2 regions of the Aromatoleum evansii genome follow, and region 1 is predicted to be linked to the other one. Evidence: predicted binding sites of a transcription regulator. Region 1 holds the regulator's gene; the other holds the start of a gene.
What was found. The regulator FNR, encoded in region 1, switches genes on or off when oxygen is low (the NO sensors DNR and NnrR bind a similar motif). The targets are predictions, from matches to a motif close to TTGANCTAGNTCAA.
Positions count from the first base shown of each region.

Region 2: a site for FNR is predicted at 4,597-4,610, ahead of U5817_RS12780 (OmpW family protein). Genes of this name have one in related genera too.

Region 1 is NZ_CP141259.1:1,246,250-1,253,652, reverse strand. Features, by position in the region: gene U5817_RS05680 (sulfite exporter TauE/SafE family protein) at 1-337, opposite strand, end outside; gene hemN (oxygen-independent coproporphyrinogen III oxidase) at 466-1,857, opposite strand; gene fnr (fumarate/nitrate reduction transcriptional regulator Fnr) at 1,991-2,731, shown strand; gene U5817_RS05665 (hemerythrin domain-containing protein) at 2,771-3,301, opposite strand; gene U5817_RS05660 (SirB2 family protein) at 3,298-3,696, opposite strand; gene U5817_RS05655 (NnrS family protein) at 3,701-4,840, opposite strand; gene U5817_RS05650 (Crp/Fnr family transcriptional regulator) at 5,028-5,714, shown strand; gene U5817_RS05645 (PHA/PHB synthase family protein) at 5,829-7,403, opposite strand, start outside.
Region 2 is NZ_CP141259.1:2,704,500-2,711,902, forward strand. Features, by position in the region: gene U5817_RS12745 (ParD-like family protein) at 1-52, shown strand, start outside; gene map (type I methionyl aminopeptidase) at 52-879, shown strand; gene U5817_RS12755 (methyltransferase family protein) at 922-1,467, opposite strand; gene U5817_RS12760 (beta-ketoacyl-[acyl-carrier-protein] synthase family protein) at 1,501-2,754, opposite strand; gene U5817_RS12765 (acyl carrier protein) at 2,758-3,000, opposite strand; gene U5817_RS12770 (phosphatase PAP2 family protein) at 3,202-3,789, shown strand; gene U5817_RS12775 (GNAT family N-acetyltransferase) at 3,818-4,324, opposite strand; gene U5817_RS12780 (OmpW family protein) at 4,706-5,383, shown strand; one part of gene prfB (peptide chain release factor 2) at 5,534-5,614, shown strand; one part of gene prfB (peptide chain release factor 2) at 5,616-6,638, shown strand; gene U5817_RS12790 (hypothetical protein) at 6,660-7,403, shown strand, end outside.

The DNA.
Region 1 (7,403 bases):
CCGCGCGTTCGACGGGCGCGAGCAGGCGTGTGAAGCCGGTCAAGTACAAGCCCAGGGCGACGAGCATCAGGTTCGCGAGCACGTACAGGCCCATCTGCACCGGCAGGATGTCCGAGAACAGCATGCCCACCGTGCCGAGGGCACCGAGGGCACCGCCCAGCGCGGTGTAGGTGGCAATCCGGCCGAGGTTGTAGGCGAGGTGCACCTGCCACTGGCGACCGGCCCGGCCGGGCATGTTCACGGTGAGCGCACCGACGATGCCGCCACACATGCTGACGCAGTGCGTGCCTCCCAGAAGGCCGATCAGGAAGGCTGCGATGTAACCGGTTTCAGGCATGGCGACGATGGGAAAGACAGAAGAAGCCCGCGGCCGCAGCCCAAAAAGAAACGGGCGCCCGAGGACGCCCGCACTGTATCACCTTCTCCTGCCCTGCACAGCCCGCGCCCGCGGGCTGTGCGCTCGGTTCAGATGACCTTCGAATAGCGCGCGCGCTCGCGGTCTGCGCGCAGGTAGCGGTCGAACACCATTGCGATACCCCGCACCAGAAGACGCCCCGGGGGCAGCACGCTGATCCACTTGTCGCTGACCTTCAGCAGCCCGGCCTCCTCCATCGCCTTGAGATCCTCGAGCTCGTCGGCGAAATATTCGTCGAACTTGATCAAGTGCGCGATCTCTATCGAGTCGATCGACAGCTCGAAATGGCACATCAGCGCCTGGATGATCGAGCGGCGCAGCAGGTCGTCGGCAGTAAGCTCGATGCCGCGCAGGACGGGGAGTTCGTCGCGATCGAGGGCATCGTAGTACTCGTCGAGCGTCTTCACGTTCTGCGAATACACCGGACCGATCTTGCCGATCGCCGAGACGCCGAAGGCCAGCAGGTCGCACTCGGCCTGCGTCGAATAGCCCTGGAAATTCCGGTGCAGGCGCCCCTGGCGCTGCGCGATCGTCAGCTCGTCGTCCGGCTTCGCGAAGTGATCCATGCCGATATAGACATAGCCCGCCTCGGTCAGGCGGCGGATCGCCAGCTGCAGGATCTGCAGCTTGGTGTCGGACGTCGGCATGTCGTTGATCGCGATGCGCCGCTGCGGCTTGAACAGACCCGGCAGGTGGGCGTAGCTGTACAGCGAGATGCGATCGGGCGACAGCTCCAGCACCTGCTCGAGCGTGCGGTTGAAGCTGATGATGTTCTGGCGCGGCAGGCCGTAGATCAGGTCCATGCTGATCGACTTGAAGCCGGTGGCACGGGCGGCATCGATCACGAGCTTGGTTTCGTCGTAGCTCTGGATGCGGTTGACCGCCTCCTGCACGTCCTCGTTGAAGTCCTGCACACCGACGCTCATGCGGTTGAAGCCAAGGTCGGCGAGCAGTTTGACCGTGTCGAAATCGACCTTGCGCGGATCGACTTCGATCGAGTATTCGCCGTTCGGCACCAGCGTGAAGCGCTTGCGCACCGAGTCCATGAGCTGGCGCAGCTCGTCGTGCGACAGGAAGGTCGGCGTGCCGCCGCCCAGGTGCAGCTGCGTGACCTGATGGCTTCCGCCCAGCGCGGCTGCCTGCATCTCGATTTCCTTATCGAGATATTTCAGGTACTTGGCCGAGCGCGCATGATCCTTGGTGATGATCTTGTTGCAGGCGCAGTAATAGCAGATCGTGTTACAGAAGGGGATGTGGAAGTATAATGAGAGCGGTTTACTCACGCCGCCCACACCGCGTTGCGCCAGCCAGTCCCGCAATGCACGGGCATCGAACGCTTCGACGAAGCGATCGGCCGTCGGGTAGGACGTGTAACGCGGCCCGTTGATGTCGAACCGACGAATCAACTGCTGGTCGAAAACAAGATCTTTCTGACTGGTCATGGTTGTATCGCTTGAGTGCATTCCGTACGATCTCAAAAAGCCGCAGTTTCGTGGTTGACGTGGATCAACGGTACATTCCGACAGGCGCCTGCCACTTCTCGGTCGATGTAGAAGGAACAATATTATCGTGCAAATGAAGGCGACGGTGCCGATTACAGTTGCGAGTCTGAAGGTCGCATGCTCCCAGTGCAATCTGGTCGAGCTGTGCCTGCCGTTCGGGATGTCGGAATCGGAAATCGACCGTCTCGACGAACTCGTCGGCGCACGTCGCAAGATCAAGCGCCAGCAGCACCTGTATCGCGCGGGCGATCCCTTCGAGGCAATCTACGCGATCCGCGCCGGCTCATTCAAGACCGACGTGCTGCTTGAGGACGGGCGCGAACAGGTCACCGGCTTCCAGATGACCGGGGAGATGCTCGGACTCGACGGCATCAGCACCGAAGCCCATTCCTGCAACGCGATCGCGCTGGAAGACAGCGAGGTGTGCGTCATCGCATACAGCAAGCTCGAGGAGCTTTCGCGCGTGGTCGAGGGGCTGCAGCTGCAGTTCCACAAGGTGATGAGCCGCGAAATCGTGCGCGACCATGGCGTGATGACCCTCCTCGGCTCGATGCGTGCGGAAGAGCGCCTGGCGGCCTTCCTGCTCAACATGTCCCAGCGTTTCACGGCGCGCGGCTTTTCTCCGGCGGAGTTCCACCTGCGCATGACCCGCGAGGAGATCGGCTCCTATCTCGGCCTAAAGCTGGAGACTGTGTCGCGCGCCTTTTCGAAGTTCCAGGACGAAGGGCTGATCGCAGTTCAGCAGAAACACATCCGCATTCTGGACATCGTCGGCCTGAAGCGGCTGATCCAGCACCCCACGCCGCGCCCCTGAAGGGGCTTTCCCTCTTCATACGCCCGTCGCCCTCGGCCGTTATTGACGCCGTCGCGCAGTCATCGTGCCGGACAGGGCGGCGATGTCTTCTTCGGACAGCAGATTGCGCGCAATTGGCAACAGCTCGCCCTCCTCGCGCTGAATGTGGCGGCGATAGGCATCCGCGAACGCGTCGACGTCCGCCGGTGTGAGATCGGTCGCTTCCCCGGCGGCAATGCGCTCAAGACGCGTGCGCATCCGCGCCCAGCCGGCAAAGAGCTTCTGGTGATCCGCCAGGATCCAGTCGATGAGCGTGCCGAGTTCGGCACGCCGGGCCTCATCGGCACGCGCGCGCAGGACGGGGAAAAGGTCGTCCTCCTCGTCCTGATGATGCTTGACGGCAGCGACGTCGAAGTAACGCATCACGTTGGCGGCAGCCTGCTGCGCCTGCTTGTCCGGACCATGCTCCGGCAGCCATGCGGCGAGCCGTGCCAGGGTCGCAAGCTGCGCCTGCAGGCGCTCATGGCAGGCCTCGAGCATCTCGAGAGGCGTCTCGAAACCGGGCGAGGAAGGGATCAGCGAATCGGTCATTGGAACACTCCGGCATACGCGAGGAATCCTGCCGGGTGCTTGCTCAGTGCCACCGACACGATCCATGAAAAAACAAGCAGGGCCGCCAGCAGCGCCATTACCCGGACGCGCATGGTGCGTCCCCAGCGCAGCGCGGTCGCGCCAAGAAGAATATAGACGACAAGCGCGACGACCTTGGCGGTGACCCACGGCGCGACGAAGGGGTAATGGCCGCTCATCGTCGCCAGCGTGATCGCGCTGCCGAGAAACACCGTGTCGATCACATGCGGCAGAGTGCGCGTGACGCGGTGATCCACCAGGGGGCTGCGCAGCAGCATCCACATGCCCTGCAGCAGGAAGCCGCTGATGCTCAGGATCGCACACAGGATGTGCAGGTGCTTGATCGCCGGGTACATGCGCTCAACCCGGACGCCCGTCGCTGCGCGGGCGCCAGTAGATCGGCAGATAGCGCGTTGCCCAGGCGCCGAACACGCCCAGCCAACCGAGCACAGCCAGCAGCATGACGAGCGCCGACCAGCCTGCGGGGACGAGCTCAGCCGTGATCCGCACGACGACGACGAGTTCGAGACCGAGGAAAAGTCCCCAAGTCAGGCGATCTGCTGCGAGCTTGCGACCCGAATGCCCGAGGGTGACCCGCGACACCATCGCCATCAGGACGGACCCGAAGAATCCGACACCCAGCGCATGCAGCGGGGCCATGCCCAGCATGTTGTACCCGAGCAGCGAGGCCGCGCTCTGGATCGCGAAGAGGGTCAGCGCGATTCCCAGCCACAGAAAGCCGATGTGGAGCATCCCCAGCAGGGGCACCTTCATCGCCGGCACCGGCCGCCACTGCCGCGACAGCCACAGGGCCGCGACCGCGGCGGGTGCATCCGCGATCCAGCGCAGCGACAACCATCCCGCGACGTCGAACACGGCATGCATGACGCTGCCCCCGACGACCAGCACCAGAACCCACAGCGGACGCACCATGACGTAGGACGGGATCACGCCGCTGGAAAAGAAGGGCACCATGCGATGGCACACACTGAAGAACACCGGCAACAGCGAGCAGAACACCGCAAGCTCGATCGCAATACGCGCCCAGACCGGATCGCCGCTCAGCGCAAAACCGAGCCAGGCAAGTACGGCAACCATTCCGGCGATCATCGCGTAGCACACCACGCGAGCATGCAGGGCCTCCAGATCGCCATGATGCGCGACCTGCCACAGGATGCGCTGCATCCCGCCCCATCCGGCAAGCACGAGCACCAAGCCCGCCATGGCAACGCCCGGCGCGATCATCCCCACCGTAACGAGGGCCCACCCGGCAGCGAGCAGGCGCCACGACCAGAGCCAGCGCCCCGCCGCAATCTCGTCGTATCCCTGCCAGCGTGGCATGGCGGTGAGGAGAAATCCGAACATGAACAGGGGGAAGACGCCGCCCGTCACGAGCAGGGCGTGCATCCACCCCGGGGGGAACACCCAGCCGATCGCAGGCAGCAGCCCCGCGCGGGCGCCGAGCTCGATGGCCCACAGCGCAAAGCTCACGAGAAGCATCACGGCGCCGGAAAGGAACAGTGTCCTGTGCGGCGCGACAAACAGCATCAAGGAGCCCGAAGCCGGCTTTGCTCGAGCCTGCGCCTTGTCCGTTGTCGCGCCCAACGGAGACAGTCGCCGAGGCACAGGATCGCGGCCCGTATTGGGTTGCGGGTTAGAATGCACGAGTTTCCCCACGGAGTCCGAAATGCCCAACCGTCCAGTCGATATCCCCGCCGCTCTGCGCCAGGTTTCTTTCTTCGGCGAACTGACCGCAGAGGAGATCGACCGTGTCGCCCGCTTCACCCGCGAACGCCATCTCGAGAAGGGCGAAATCCTGTTCCAGCGCGGCGATCCCGTGCACGGCTTCTACTACGTCGTTTCGGGTCAGATGAAGCTCGCCGTGTCGTCCGCGCAGGGCAACGAAAAAGTTGTCGAAATCATCAGCCCCATGCACACCTTCGGCGAGGCCGTGATGTTCCTCAACCGCCCGTACCCGGTGTTCGCCGAAGCCCTCACCACGACGCAGCTGCTGCACATCGGCCAGGCGGTGGTATCGGAACTGATCGACCAGGATCCGGGATTCGCACGCAAACTCCTCGCCGGCATGGCGATCCGCCTGCACGGCATGATCCAGGACGTCGAGACCTACTCCCTGCGCTCGAGCATGCAGCGGGTGATCGGCTACCTGCTGCAGCAGGTCGACGGCGAAAGCGACGGCGCCTGCGACATCGCCCTGCCGACAAGCAAGCAGGTCATCGCCTCGCGGCTCAATCTGACGCCCGAAACGCTGTCGCGGATTTTTCACGACCTGTCCGAAGCCGGACTCATCACGGTACACGGTAAACACATCTCCCTGCTGGACCCCGCCCGCCTGGCCCGCCATCAGGGCTGACCGGCACCGTCTGGCGGGGCTTTCGGGGGATTCTCTGTGCGCAGGCCGCGGGGCACCTTGACAGGGGTCAATCGGGGGTAGCGCCCCCGGCTCAGCCGTCGAGCCGGGATCGGATCAGCGCTCGAGCACGTATTGCCCCGGAGCCCGGGCAATCTCGGGAAAGGCCGCGGACGCGGCAGGGCGGGCGTCGACAAGCTCGCCGCAGCGCGGCTTGAGCCAGGCGACCCAGTCGTTCCACCAGCTGCCCTCATGCTCCTCGGCGTGCTTGCGCCAGTCGTCCGCCTTGTCCGTGCGTCGGGCCGCCGCGACCCAGTACTTGCGCCTGGGCGGATTCACCGGCGGGTTGACGATGCCAAGGATGTGGCCCGAGCTCGACAGCACGAAACGCCGCGGCCCGGTGACGATATTATTGACGCGATACGCCTGCGCCCACGGCGCGATGTGGTCGTCCTCGGCTCCCACGGCATACAGCGGCTGGACGATGCGGGACAGATCGATCGGCTGCCCCGAGATCGTCAGGCCATCCACCTCGATAAGGCGATTCTCGAGATAGAGCTCGCGCAGGTACCACGCATGCATTGCATAGGGCATGCGTGTGGCATCCATGTTCCAGTACAGCACATCGAAGGGCGCGGGCGCCTCGCCGTACAGCCAGCCGTGCACGACGTAGTGCCAGATCAGGCTGTTGGAACGGAGCAGGCGGAAGGCGGACGCCATTTCCTTGCCTTCGAGGAAGCCCTTGCGCGCCATGTTCTCGGAAAGGTAGCGGACGCTCGCCTCATCGATGAATACCTCGATATCCCCGGGCCGATGGAAGTCGACCAGCGTCGTGAACAGCGTCCAGTCGGCCACCGGCACCTCGTTCGGGGGGAAGCGGCGATTCGCCCACGCCATGTACATCGCCAGCGCCGTGCCGCCGATACAGTAGCCGACAGCATGCACCTTGGCTGCGCCGGTGAAGCTGCGCGCCGTTTCGACGATCGCCTGGACGCCCTCCTCCAGATAGGCATCGAAGGTGACGTCGCGCATCGACTGATCGGGGTTCTTCCAGCTCGTGATGAACACGTCCAGGCCCTGATCCAGCAGATAGCGGACCATGCTCTTCTTCGGCGTCAGATCGAGAATGTAGAACTTGTTGATCCATGGCGTGACGATCACGACTGGCTCGGCATGCACCTTCGGCTGCGTCGGCGCGTAGTGGATCACCTCCAGCAGCTGATTGCGGAACACGACCGTTCCCGCGGTCGTGCCCAGCGTGACCCCCACCTTGAAATCGCCCGGGCTGCTCAGGCGGATTTCGCCCGCCTCGAGGTCCGCGAGCATGTTGCGTACGCCTTCGGCGAGGCTCTCGCCCTTCGTCTCCATGGCCTTGCGGATGGCGACCGGATTGGTCCAGAAGAAATTGGTCGGCGCAACCGCGTTCAACCACTTCCGCCACCAGAACGCGGCCCGACGGCGCTCCTTGCTCGAGAGCCCCGGCGTGTCGAAGAGCATGTCCTGCATGTGGTGCGTGAACGCGAGGTACCACTCCTTGGTCAGATCCCAAGTTGCGGAATCGGTCCACACCGGATCGGCAAACCGCTCATCGTCAGCATTGGGAACGACAGGATCCTTGCTGGCCAGCCCCATCGCACGGCAGGCGGAATGCCATTGCAGGCGCCACAGGTCGCTCGAGAGCTCGACCATCCG
Region 2 (7,403 bases), 1.5 Mb from region 1:
CGAGGCACACGGAGCGCCCTCCCCGCTGACGAACCTTGGCAGGGCGGCCTGATGGCAAAGAAGCAGCAGGTCCCGATCCGCTCGCAGGCGGAGATCGAAATGGCGCGCCGAGCCGGCGCGCTGGCCGCCGACGTCCTCCACATGATCGGAGAGCACGTCCGGCCGGGCGTGACCACCGACGAGCTTGACCGCATCTGCCACGACTACATCGTCAACGTCCAGCGGGCCATTCCGGCGAACATCGGCTATCACGGCTACCCGAAGACGATCTGCGCCTCGGCGAACCACGTCGTGTGCCACGGCATCCCGTCCGCGAAGCGCCTGACCAGCGGAGACATCCTCAACATCGATGTGGCCGTGGTGAAGGATGGCTGGTACGGCGACAGCAGCCGCATGTACTTTGTCGGCAAGCCCGGCGTCCTCGCCCGGCGACTCGTGCGGACCACCTACGAAGCCATGCGCGCGGGCATCCTCGCCGTCCGTCCCGGTGCGACGCTCGGTGATATCGGATACGCCATCCAGAGCGTCGCCCATCGCGAAGGCTTTACCGTCGTTCGCGAATATTGCGGGCACGGCATCGGCGACGTCTATCACGACGAACCGCAAGTCCTCCACTACGGCCGCCCCGGAGCCGGTCTGACGCTGGAGCCCGGCATGGTGTTCACAATCGAGCCGATGATCAACGCGGGGCGCCCGGAAACCCGCGAACTGGGTGACGGGTGGACCGTGGTGACCAAGGATCATTCGCTGTCGGCACAGTGGGAACACATGGTCGCGGTTACCGCAGAGGGATTCGAGATCCTTACCCCTTGGCCGGATGGGTGTGGGGACTATCCGGCGATCGAGGCCGGCGCAGCGATGCCCGCACAGGCACTTTGAGCGCAAGGGCACGCGCGCCCTCTTCCGCGCGGCTCCCGCCGGTCAGAACAGCCACGGAATGAAGCGGCGCGTGCCCTGCATGTAGTCGATGTAGGCCTGGCCGAAATAGGCGATGCATTCCCTTTCATCGGCCAGCGCGGTCAGCAGCACGCAGGCGCTACCGAAAAGGGCGAGCGCGAAGGCGGGCCAACTGGGGGCGCGGAAGAACATGCCCCAGTCCAGCGCGAGCAGCGCGCTGTACATCGGGTGGCGGATGAGGCCGAAGATGCCCTGCGTGACCAGCTCGGAAGTCTTTTCCCAGCTGTAGAGCGAGCCGTCGTCGCGCCGGGTCGGGTCGCGCTTGCCCTCGCGACGCAGCGCGATGAAGCCGAAGACCAGCGGGAGCAGGCTTAACTGCAGGAGGGTTTCGGACAGCAGTTGATCACCTGCCGGCTCGCGATTGAGTAACGTCAGCGCGAGGATGGTCTCCCACGCGAAGAAGCGGTAGAAGCCGTGGCTGCCGGGATTGCGCAGCGGCTTGCGCGACAGCCACAGCAGGCCGGCGGTGCCGGTCAGCAGCAGCGGCAGATTGGAGATCGGCAGGCTCATCGGCGTTTCCGCGTGACGACGGCTCTTCCGGCCTTATTGGCGGACGGCGCGGAAAACGAGCACGGCGTTGCTGCCGCCGAAGGCGAATGAATTGGAGAGTGCCGCTCGCGGCGCGGCTCCGTGGCGGGCGGCCGTCAGGTGTTCGACTCCGGTGCAGGCTGGGTCGAGATTGCCGGCAAGGTTGATGGTGGGCGGCAGAGCGTCGTCGCGCAGCGCGAGTACCGAGGCGATCACCTCGATGGCGCCCGCTGCGCCGAGCAGGTGGCCGTGCATGGACTTGGTCGCGCTCACCGGCAGCGTTTCCGCCCGCTTCCCGAACACGGACTTGAGCGCAGCGATCTCGACCGGATCGCCCTCGGCGGTAGCCGTGCCATGGGCATTGACGTAGTCGACATCGCCGGCGGCCAAACGAGCATCGGCAAGCGCGGCCTGCATGGCACGGACCTGACCGGCCACTTCGGGACGCACGAGGTGGCTGTGGTCGCAGCTTGCCCCGTAGCCGACGATTTCCCCGTGTATGTTTGCACCGCGGTCCAGCGCGTGATCCCAGTCCTCGAGAACCAGCGCCGCTCCGCCTTCGCCGAGAACCAGGCCGCGGCGATCGCCGGCGAAGGGACGGCAGGCGGAGGGTGAGGTTTCTGCGTTGCCGGGCGCCATGACACGCAGGGCTTCCCATGCGCGCGCGACGCCATAGGCTTGCGGCACGTCTGAGCCACCGGTGACCATGACCGTCGCTTCTCCCGAGCGCACGCGCCGGAAGGCTTCGCCGATGGCAACGGCCGACGATGCGCAGGCGACGGTGTGGCTCGTGCTTGCGCCCCCCAATCCGAGCTGGATCGAGATATGGGCATTGGCGGCGTTGTTCATGCCGAGCAGCACGGAGAGCGGCGACAGGCGTTCGCGCCCCCGCTGCCACAGCTCGCGATAGCCCTTTTCATAGGCGAGCGTGCCGCCGAGCGCGGTGCCCCAGGATACGCCCCAGTCGTCGCGCGATTCCTCACCGGCGCTGCGCGGCAGGCCGGCGGAGTCCCACGCGTCGAAGGCTGCCGCCATGCCGAGTTGTGCGAAGCGGTCCATCATCGCGGCCAGCGGCTTGCCGAGCACGGCATCGGCATCGAACGCCGGACATGCGACAAAGGGAATCGAAAGCGGGCGCGGCTGATCGTCGGTTAGAAGATGGCGGATCGCCGTTTCCCCGGCGCACAGCCGCTTGAAGAAATTCGCCAGATCGCCGCCGTACGGGCTGACCAGTCCCAGTCCCGTGATCGCAACCCGACGCCCGACCATGGCTCAGTGCACGCCGCCGGCTGCGATCAGGCCGTCCATGGCTGTCACCATGTCGCCGACGCTTTTCGGGTTCTCGAGATCGCTCGGGACCTTGATTCCGAAGCGGTCTTCGAAGGCGAACATCAGCTCGAGCATCATCAGCGAGTCGACACCGAGGTCCACCAACAGCGCATCCGGAACAACCTTCTCGGACGCCACGCCCAGGCGCTCGTCGAGAAATTCGCGAATAAGTGCAATTGAATTCATAGGGCGCGAATTCTATATGAAATCAAATGTTTCACCATAGATGGCACGGTCGATCCCGGCGCGCTGGCGGATGTTTGGTACTATCCGCCGGCCATGACGACCCTCTCCGCCACGCCGCTGGATGCGGCACCCCGCTCCGCCTGGTTTCGCCAGCTGGCTAGCCGTTTCGCGACACTCTGGCCGCTCAAGGCAGCGGGAACCATGATCTTCATGGTGTTGTTCTTCTGGGGGTATTTTACGGTTTTGCGCGATCCGCTCACTGCACCGACGATGATGCCGCGCGTTGCCGCGGATGCATGGATCCCCTTTTCCGCGGCCGCATTTCCGATTTACGCAAGCCTGTGGGTGTACGTGTCGCTGCCGCCCGCCTTCATCGGCAGCCTGCGGCCGCTGCTCTGGTTCGGCGTGTGGATCTCCGCCCTGTGCGGGTTCTGCCTCGGTATTTACTGGGTGCTTCCCACCGCGGTGCCACCGGCTGGCATCGACTGGTCCGACTATCCGCAGCTCGCATTCATCAAGAATGTGGACGCAGCCGGCAACGCCTGTCCCTCGCTGCATGTTGCATCCTCGGTATTCACCGCGTTATGGCTGGAGCGGATCGCGCGCGCGGTGGAGGCGCCGACGCTGCTGCGCTGGGGAAATGCCCTGCTCTGCGTGGCAATCCTGTGGTCGACGATCGCCACCCGCCAGCATGTAGTGCTCGACCTCATTGCCGGCATCGCGGTCGGGCTGGCCTTCGCGCTGCCATCGCTTCGGCACATCTCACGGCTGGCGCCGAACGGGCTTTGAGCGTGCGCCAGTTCGGCGCAAGCTCCGCTCAGGCAGCGCCGGGCGGGGGATTTTCGATTGGTTTCTGCCAGAACAGCGCAGTCCCGACGCTCGCATCCAGCGTGTAATCGCTGAATCCGAATTTCGCATACGCCGCCCGTGCGGCGTCGTTGCCGCTGAGCACCTCCAGGGTGATCTTGCAGCATCCGCGCTCCCTCGCGGCCGCCTCGACCGCCGCCAGCAGCAGCTGGCTCACTCCGCGTCCGCGGCACTCCGCGAGGACGACGAAATCGTGGATGTTGATCAGCGGCCTGGCGGCGAAGGTCGAGAGGGTCTCGAAGCAATTCGCCAATCCCACTGCGACGCCGTCCGCTAAGGCGATCAGGCTGAACGCGTGTGGCTGGCGGGCAAGCGCCCCCACGACCCTTTCCTTGACCTCTGCGGGCAATGCCTCGCCTCCGCCCATTGGGTCTCGCGCGTAGGCGTCGAGCAACTCAGTGATCGCATGAGCATGGACGGGGTTGTGATAGTCGGCACGAATGACTTCGATGGGCACGTCGATATTCCGGGACGTTCGGGTCAGGGAGCGACATCATACCTCGATCGTCGAGCCTCGCCCTGCGAATGGCGCCGAGGTGATGTCTGCGCGCCAGTGGTCTATGTAGCAGTGCAGCAAATGCGGGTGCGGGTACCCAATGCGATTTCAGGGGGACACAACCGACTGGATGCCTGGCGATTGATATCGGTTTTCGAGTTCCCTCTGAAACTGGCTTGCCCGCCCGCTTACGGCGATATGCGGGGATAAACCTTGCTATAGGTATGGTTTTTTTGACATTCGTCAAATGTAAGCGAAATTTTTGTGCGACGCACATAACCGGCACTGAAGAGTGGGTACTATGCCCCACAGTTCATTCGCGTCATGCAAGAGGAGTAGCTCATGAAAAAATCGCTCGTCATCGCATCCCTGCTCGCCCTGGGCGCCGCAAGTCCGTTCGCGCACGCCTACAAGGCGGGCGACTTCGTTGTCCGTGCAGGTGCGGCGACAGTAAGTCCGGAAATGGGGGGCTCCGATGTCTCATCGAGTGCCACCGGGAAGATCGCCGGCTCGAATGCCACGGTGAGCGACAACACGCAGCTCGGCCTGACGTTCGGTTACATGCTGACCGACCACGTAGGCGTTGAACTGCTCGCTGCCACGCCCTTCAAGCACAGCGTCAGCGTCAAGGGGCTGCCCGCAGGTCTCAACGGCAAGCTCGCCACCATCGAGCAACTGCCGCCGACCGTTACGCTGCAATACTTTCCGATGGACTCCAGCTCGAAATGGCAGCCGTACGTGGGTGCCGGCATCAATTACACGGCCTTCTTCAATGAAGATCTGACGGATGCCCGCAAGGCTCAAGGATTTTCCCATCTCGATCGCGAGGATTCCTGGGGTCTCGCCCTGCAAGCCGGCATCGACTACATGCTCACGGACAAAGTCGTGTTGAACGCGGCTGTTTGGCGTATCGGTATCGACAGCCATGCCACCGCGCGGCATCCTGTGCTCGGCAAGGTCAAGGTTAGTGTCGAGATCGATCCGTGGGTGTACATGGTCGGCGTCGGCTACAAGTTCTGATTCCGGTAACGCCCGGCGCCGACAACGGCGGCCTGCGGGCCGCCGTTTGCATTTCGGGATCGCGCAGGCGTTGTCTCGCGCGGCCATGCGCGCGGCGCGATCCGATCGAGGTATACTTGTCAGTTTCCCAGAATCGCCCGGAGCCTCGCCATGGAAGCCGAACGCATCAACGCCATCTCCCAGAAACTCGACGACCTGCAGGCCCGCGGTCGCGAACTTCGGAGGTATCTTTGACTACGACGAAAAGGCGTCGAAGCTCGAAGAAGTAACCCGTGCGCTGGAAGATCCGGCGGTCTGGAATAATGCCGAGAAGGCTCAGGAGCTCGGCAAGGAAAAGCGTCAGCTCGAGGATGTCGTCGTCAACCTGCGCGACATCGAGCAATCCTCCATCGACCTCAAGGACCTGTTCGAACTCGCTCAGGCCGAGGACGACGAGGACACCCTGACCGCGGTTGAAGCCGATCTCTCCCCGCTCGAGGGGAAGGTGCATGCGCTCGAATTCCGCCGGATGTTCTCGAATCCGATGGACCCGAATCCCTGCTTCATTGAAATCCAGGCCGGCGCCGGCGGAACCGAGGCGCAGGACTGGGCTGGCATGCTCGAACGCATGTACCTTCGCTACTGCGAGCGCAAGGGCTTCAATGTCGAGCTGATGGAGGAATCCGAAGGCGAAGTCGCGGGCATCAAGGGCGCCACGATCAAGGTCAGCGGTGAATACGCCTACGGCTTCCTGCGTACCGAGACGGGAATCCACCGCCTCGTGCGCAAGAGCCCGTTCGACTCAAACGCACGCCGCCACACCAGCTTCTCGTCGGTGTTCGTGTATCCGGAGGTCGACGACTCGATCGAGATCGAGATCAATCCGGCCGATCTGCGCATCGACACCTACCGCGCGTCCGGCGCCGGTGGCCAGCACATCAACAAGACCGACTCCGCGGTGCGCATCACGCACGAGCCGACCGGCGTCGTCGTGCAGTGCCAGAACGACCGATCGCAGCACAAAAACAAGGCCGAAGCGATGTCCATGCTGAAGGCCCGCCTGTACGAGCTGGAACTGCGCAAGCGCCAGTCCGAACAGCAGAAGCTGGAGGACTCCAAGAGCGACATCGGCTGGGGCCACCAGATCCGCTCCTACGTGCTCGATCAGTCCCGTATCAAGGACCTGCGCACCAACTACGAAGTCGGCAACACCCAGGCCGTGCTGGACGGCGACCTGGACGACTTCATCGCGGCGAGCCTCAAGCAGGGTGTCTGAGCGCCCCGCCCGCGCGCACGCATGACGCCCGAGCTCGCCGATTTCCTCGCCCCCGGCGTTGCCGCGGACGACGTGCCCGAACTCGCGCCGCTCGCCGCGGCGCGACCGCTGATCGACGCCTTCATCACGCTGTTCCGTGGCTCCGAGGCGGAGGTCATGCTGCGCCTGCTGGTGCTGCGCGAGATCGGTCAGGAAGCGGAATCGCCGCGCTGGTCGCCCGACGCCCTGCGCTCACGCTTCACCTACCTCGACCCGGTAAAGCTCGAAACCGTCCTGAAGCGCCTGCGCGACAACCAGCTTCTCGCCTACGCCGACGACGGCAATTACCACCTCTCGGACCTCGGCCGCAACGCCGTGGCGGCCATCGCCATGCTGCTGCGCTTCTCGGCCGAAGAGGACGCGGAGTTGGGCTTCCTCACCGCCCAGCTCGCCGGCCTGCAGGCCGTGGGCAGCATTACGCCCGAAGCGCTCGGCCACCTGCTGTCCAAGCTCAACGATCTCACCTGGCACTTCGAGGAGGCGATCGCCTCCGGTTCGGAATTCCAGATCCTCGGTGCGCGCCGCCGACTTTCCGCCAACGAGCGCTGGCTCGCGCGCGGCACGGAGATCCTCAAAGGCCTGCTGGCTGATCCCGAAGTCGATTTCGAGATCGCACGCATCGCACAGCGCATCGGTCTTGCCCAGTCCCGGCTCGCACGCACCGACGCGAGCTTCCAGCGCGCGCTCAACAAGATCGAGGCGCAGCGCGTCACGCTTGGCGCATCG